DNA from 3 places in the Pseudoalteromonas sp. MB41 genome. Region 3 is predicted to be linked to each of the others. Evidence: predicted binding sites of a transcription regulator. Region 3 holds the regulator's gene; each other region holds the start of a gene.
What was found. Region 3 encodes sigma-54, which starts transcription at its own class of promoters, with help from an activator protein. Its sites were predicted from a motif close to GTTGGCACGNNNNTNGNNT; they were not measured.
Positions count from the first base shown of each region.

Region 1 (2,275 bases), on a different contig from region 3:
ACGTGTCGATACGCCAACAACGACAACCTTTGATCCAACTGATAGCACGAGCTATAACTCGTCTACTTCAACAACTGTTTATGACTCATTAGGTGAGCCGCATGTTGTGCAGTTATTTTTTGTAAAGCAAGACCCTACAGCAACGCCAAATACGTGGGAAGTGTACGCCACAATGGATGGTCAAGCGTTTGATGATTCAGGTGCTGCAACGGGCACAGGTGCACACACGCCAATTGATACACTTGAGTTCACGGCGGCGGGTTTACCGAACGTAACCGCTCCAGAAACCACATTTGATGACATTATTTTGCCTTCAGGTGCTTCGTCAGGTTTATCGACACTACTTGGTAATGGCGCACAGTTCCCGAATGAAATCACGGTTAATTGGCGTGACGAAGCAGGCACCGCTAATAAAGTGCCTACGCAATACGCCAGTAACTTTGAAGTAAAAGCACTTGAGCAAGATGGTGCGACAGTCGGTCGTTTAGCGGGCATTGATATTGGTGCAGATGGAAAAGTAGTTGCTTCATACAGCAATGGCGATACTTCATTCTTAGGCCAAGTGGCTATGGTGCGCTTTTCAAACTCTCAAGGCTTACAACAAGCGGGTGACACTTCTTGGAAGAAAAGCCTAACCTCGGGTGAGCCTATTGCGGGTGAGCCAAACTCAGGCACATTGGGTTCAATTAACTCATCAGCACTTGAGCAATCAAACGTTAATTTAACGAATGAACTGGTTGACCTTATCAGCGCACAGCGTAATTTCCAGGCGAACTCACGTGCCTTAGAAGTTAACTCAACATTACAACAAAATATCTTACAGATCCGTTAATTTTAGCGGCTCTAAGCTTAATCCGACACGAAAGGCTGCCCCCTCTATTGGCAGCCTTTTTTTATTTTCCTTTGCTTATTTCCGCGTCAATTTTACTTTGGCACTTTTATTGCATTTCATAGTTATCGTATTTTTAGTGAGTCAATGTTATGGACAAAATGGTCTACATTGCCATGTCTGGTGCAAAGCAAAGCTTGCGTGGCCTTGAATTAAAGGCAAACAACTTAGCAAATGCAAACACCACTGGCTTTAAAGCTGATTTTGCACAAGCACGCTCAATGCAAGCATTTGGCGAAGGCTTGCCATCGCGTGTATTCGCAATGCAAGAGCGCCCAGGTTCTAACATGGAGTCGGGTGGTTTTGTTGAAACAGGCCGAGAACTTGATATTGCCATGAGTGATCGGGGTTGGTTAAGCGTACAAGATGCATCGGGCAATGAAGCCTATACCAAAACAGGCACGCTGAATATTACTCCCGATGGCGCATTGATGACCAGTCATGGTCGTCAAGTTATTGGCGAAGGTGGCCCCATTATTTTGCCTTTACCAATCGAGAAGATTGAATTTAGTTCTGATGGGTCAATTCAGGTGCGTCCACAAGGGGCACCTGCAAACTTTTTAGAAGTGGTTGATCGTTTAAAGGTAATCGAAGCCGATAACAATCAACTAGAAAAAGGCAATGATGGCTTATTTAGGCCAAAGCCAGACATGTTGGTAAATGATTTATGTGGGTTTTGCGACATTTCAAATAATGTAAAAGTGCTTTCGGGCACCCTTGAAATGTCCAACGTTAACCCCGTACATGAAATGGTCGATATGATCAGCAATCAACGCCAATTTGAATTACAAGTTAAATTGATGAAAACAGCGGAAGAAATTGATGAACGTCAAGATCAGCTGTTACGCATTGTTTAAGATGACTGAGAGGGTAGAGTTATGAATCCTGCATTGTGGATCAGTAAAACCGGGCTTGACGCCCAACAAACCGATATTTCGGTGATCTCAAATAATCTCGCGAATGCCAGCACGGTCGGTTACAAAAAAAGCCGCGCCGTATTTGAAGATTTATTGTATCAAAATATTAATCAGCCAGGTGGCCGTTCCTCACAAGACACTGAAATGCCATCAGGTTTGATGTTAGGCGCGGGTGCGAAAGTGGTTGCTAACCAAAAGAACTTTTCACAAGGTAACATGCTTACCACTGAAAATTCATTGGATTGGATGATTTCAGGACCGGGCTTTTTTGAGGTGTTACTCCCAGATGGCAATATCGCTTATTCGCGTAATGGTCAATTTACCACCGATGAAGATGGCCGCATTGTTACCGCGGGAGCCGGTTTTCCTGTGCAACCAGAGATGAATGTGCCAGACGATGCACAATCAATTACGGTATCACAAGATGGTGAAGTGTCGGTGCGTATCTCAGGCCAAGCTGACAATGTTG
Region 1 is NZ_JAJJZF010000016.1:88,432-90,706, reverse strand. It holds gene flgE (flagellar hook protein FlgE) at 1-832, shown strand, start outside; gene LPA49_RS15190 (flagellar basal body rod protein FlgF) at 982-1,746, shown strand; gene flgG (flagellar basal-body rod protein FlgG) at 1,768-2,275, shown strand, end outside.
Region 1: the regulator sigma-54 is predicted to act here: its motif matches at 929-947, upstream of LPA49_RS15190 (flagellar basal body rod protein FlgF).

Region 2 (2,275 bases), on a different contig from region 3:
ACCTTCAGTGGTTCAACACACGTTTACATTGATCACCAATCTGCTTGGTAACACACACAAGTACATTCGTGATTGCCAGCAAGGTTTATGGCAGCAGAGTCCGATGTTTTGTCGCTTAGATTACAGCTTTAATGAAATTGCTGGGAAAACCTTAGCAATTATTGGCTACGGCTCGTTGGGCAAAGCGGTTGCTGAAGTTGCAACCGCATTTGGTGCCCATGTAATTATCAGTGAACGTAAAGGACATACACCGCGTGAAGGTCGCGTTAGTTTTGAGCAAGCATTAAAAACGGCTGATATAATCAGTGTTCACTGCCCGTTAACAGAAGAAACTCGCGATCAAATTGCGGCTCATGAGCTGAACATGATGAAACCCTCTGCCATCCTTATTAATACTGCCCGTGGAGGGATTATTAATGAGGCTGATTTAGCATCTGCGCTTGCTAATAATGTGATTGCTGGCGCGGGTGTTGATGTACTCAGTAAAGAACCCGCCGAGGCAGATAACCCACTTGCCCGATACACTGGCGACAATTTATTACTTACGCCGCACATTGCCTGGGCAAGTAAAGAGTCTATTATTCGCTTAGTGAAAGAAATCGCGTTAAATATCAAAGCATTTAACCAAGGAAATGAGCGCAATAGGTTGGTCTAAATTGCAATTTTTTGGTCAATTGAGCGAACTGGTTTGCAAAAAAGCTCCTAGCCAATTGACCAATTAAAATCTAATTACTTGATTTAATTTACTTTTTAAAATGTGGCAAGCTGATTGCTAATTAAGAGCAACGTAAACATTAAATTCTAGGGATAAAAAAATGAAAAAAGCACTTTTAATTGCAGCGCTTACTGCACCATTTTTAACTGGCTGTGTCATTGCAGTATCTGATGGTGAAGCTGAAACACATTGGGCAGGTGATTCATCGACGAGCTGGCAAAAGCAGCACAAAAATAACCGCGAAATCATTTCGACTCTTGCGCTTGATACTAACTACCAAGTGGTACTTAATAAACTTCACACCCCTAACTTCACTGAATTACTAAAACAAGGTGACGATGTTTACCAAGTATTGTTTTATGCAACTCATAGCATTCACTCTGATGGTAAAATGACAAAAGATGAGTGCACACCACTGGTATTTAAAAACGATAAGCTAATTGGCGTTGGTGATACCATTTATAAATCACTGAGCAATGGCTAATTAGCCAAAAATGGCAGAGTAGGCCTTGCCTACTCTTTACCCACTCACATTCACTAATCGCGAAACAACTTGGTCACGTCCGCCATCTTTAGCCTGATATAACCCTAAGTCAGCTTCTTCAAGCAGCGTTTGTTCAGCGTATACTTGGCCTGTTTCTGTGGTCGCAATGCCGATACTAATTGTCACATGATCCGAATTTAACGAAGCGGTATGGGGAATACCTAAATTACTCACTGCATGTCGTAATTTATTAGCAAATGCGATTGCTTGTGTTGCCGTTGTATTAGGCAAAACAGCCGCAAACTCTTCCCCCCCATAGCGCGCCACAAAGTCACTGCCTCGCTCGCAGGCCCCAACAAGCGCATGAGCAATTCGTTTTAAGCAATCATCACCCGCTCGGTGGCCATAGCAATCATTAAACCGTTTAAAATGATCCACATCCATGAGTAATACAGACAAAGGGGTTTGATCGCGACGACAGCGACGCCATTCTCGGGCAAGATTTTCATCTAGATAACGTCTATTAGGAATTTCAGTCAGGCCATCGATTGACGCTAACATTTCGAGCAAGTCATTTTTTTGTTTGATTAATAACTGATTACGCACACGCGCACGAACAATCGCAGCACTAAAGGGTTTAGTTATATAATCCATCGCCCCCAACTCGAGGCCTTTTGCTTCGTCGTCATGGCTCGAATTAGCAGAAATAAAAATAACAGGCAGCATATTTGTGACGGTATTTTCTTTTATTTTGCTCAGTACCTCATACCCATCAATACCGGGCATAACAATATCCAGAATCAATAAATCAACGGACTGTGTTTTTAAAAACGTCAGTGCCTTTTCACCACTTTCAACACAAAAAACATCATAATCTTGCTGTAATGTTTTTTCTAATACCAAACGGTTCAACGGATCGTCATCAACAATCAGTACCTTGGCTCTTTTTAGCATCTGTAGATCCTTGTTCGATGATAAATGCAATGACTTGTTTGATCTGCCACTGCAACTCATCGTTTAATAACTCAGGGAGTTCGCCTTGTGCTTTAAGCTTAGCCTCACATTGCTGAGCGCAG
Region 2 is NZ_JAJJZF010000003.1:117,703-119,977, reverse strand. It holds gene LPA49_RS05805 (D-2-hydroxyacid dehydrogenase) at 1-655, shown strand, start outside; gene LPA49_RS05800 (DUF3192 domain-containing protein) at 816-1,199, shown strand; gene LPA49_RS05795 (diguanylate cyclase) at 1,236-2,153, opposite strand; gene LPA49_RS05790 (PAS domain-containing hybrid sensor histidine kinase/response regulator) at 2,122-2,275, opposite strand, start outside.
Region 2: the regulator sigma-54 is predicted to act here: its motif matches at 757-775, upstream of LPA49_RS05800 (DUF3192 domain-containing protein).

Region 3 (2,275 bases):
GATAAATTCGAGAATTCTTTTTTTGCTATTAAAAAGGACCGCAGCTTTGCTGCAGTCCTGGTTAGTAAGTGAACTAAGTTTCATAATTTAGTGTCGAGCTAATTTCTCTTTGTGTTTAATTACTTGACGATCAAGTTTATCGATTAACGAGTCGATGGCTGCATACATATCTTGGTGTTCAGTAGAGGCAAATAACTCGCCTCCGTTTACATGTAAAGTTGCTTCTGCTTTTTGGCTTAGTTTTTCTACATCTAGAATGACATGAACATTATTAATGTGGTCAAAATGCCTTTCTAGTTTCGCAAACTTGGTGTTTACATAGTCTCTTAATGAATCTGTGATTTCTACATGACGACCAGTTAAATTTAGTTGCATAAGCATTTTCCTTCTATGTAAAACGTCTAAATCAGACTCTTACGCTGATTCGACGGAGGTATTGCTAGAGACTCTCGATATTTTGCTATTGTCCGTCTAGCTACTTTAATTCCTTGCTCAGCCAATATATCTGCAATTTTGCTATCACTCAATGGTTTAGCTGTGTTTTCTGCGGCGATTAGCTTTTTGATTAAAGCGCGAATTGCCGTAGATGAACACTCACCCCCATTTTCAGTGCTTACATGGCTGGAGAAGAAATATTTCAACTCAAAAATTCCCCGCGGGGTATGCATGTATTTTTGTGTTGTTACTCGCGAAATTGTTGATTCATGCATTTCGACCATTTCCGCGACATCATTTAATACCATGGGTTTCATGGCCTCAGGACCATGTTCAAAGAAAGCCTGTTGTTGTTGAACAATACAGTTAGTCACTTTTAATAACGTGTCATTACGGCTTTCTAAGCTTTTAATAAACCATTTTGCTTCTTGTAAATGAGAGCGAATAAATTGGCTATCACTGCTTGATTTTACAGAACGTGACATCGCCGCATAGTGGCTATTCACTCTGATTTTCGGCATGCAGTCTGGGTTTAGTTCAACTACCCAACGGCCTTTTATTTTTTTTACGGATACATCGGGTATCACGTATTCAGATTCTTCTCTAACAATTGTATCCGCAGGCTTTGGATTTAAGCTGTGGATCAATGTCATGACTTCTTTCAGCTCACTTTCTTTAAGCTTAGTCTTTTTCATCAAAGTGCGATAGTCACGACTCGCTAATAATTCAATATGTTCTGATAACACCATTTTAGTTTCAGCTAAATAGGGGGTGTCAACATCGAATTGGCGTAATTGAATACACAAACATTCTTGTAAACTACGTGCGCCAATACCGACAGGATCGAATAATTGGATTCTTTTTAGGACAGCTTCGACTTCATCAAGTTCGATTTCTTCTTCATCGTTATTTTGATTGAAGCTTTCAACAATGTCTTCGCAGCTTACGGTTAAAATACCCGAATCATCAATTGCCTCAACAATCGCAACGGCAATCGCTTCGTCTGTTGGGCTGAATGGAGTCAGTTGTAACTGCCACATTAGGTATTCGTGGAGAGTTTCGGTTGATGCGCCTTGGTAAATTGATTCATCTTCAGGCATTGGACCTGAGGAACTTGATGGGGCAGCACTCATGTACTCATCCCACGTAACATCCATTGCTAAGTCGTCACTTACGGTGTCTTTGTTGAGGGCATCACTGCTTTCTTGCTCGTACTCGCTCGCAGCTTCGTCAGCCGACGCGCTTAGTTGGGTATCGTCAGATTCGGCTTTTTGCTCGTTCTTGCCAATACTCTCTTCTGCATAATCTGCTTCTTCAACTTCAAGCAAAGGGTTAGAGTCTAACGCTTCTTGAATTTCTTGCTGGAGATCCAATGTACTGAGCTGCAACAAACGGATAGCCTGTTGCAGTTGTGGAGTCATTGTAAGTTGCTGGCCCATGCGCAGCTGTAATGATTGCCTCATGTATCCCTAACAATCCTTTTTAGTCTTATCAAACAATAGCACGATGCCGTTAACTATTTATTTGATTTATTGTCATTGTTATAAGTCTAGCAGATGCTCTAGTCGGTGGCGTATTTAAAGCCTGAATTGCTCGCCTAGATACACATCGCGTACAGTTTGGTCGGCTAACACATGTTCAGGTGTACCTGATGCAATTAGCTCCCCATGAGAAACAATGTAGGCTTTTTCACAAACATCAAGGGTTTCTCTCACATTGTGGTCAGTAATTAATACACCAATACCACGATTTTTTAAGTGCTCGATAATTTTCTTTATATCTAACACTGAAATAGGATCAACACCAGCAAAAGGCTCATCGAGCAAAATAAATTTAGGGT
Region 3 is NZ_JAJJZF010000013.1:35,230-37,504, reverse strand. It holds gene ptsN (PTS IIA-like nitrogen regulatory protein PtsN) at 1-84, opposite strand, end outside; gene hpf (ribosome hibernation promoting factor) at 88-375, opposite strand; gene LPA49_RS13300 (RNA polymerase factor sigma-54) at 402-1,898, opposite strand; gene lptB (LPS export ABC transporter ATP-binding protein) at 2,013-2,275, opposite strand, start outside.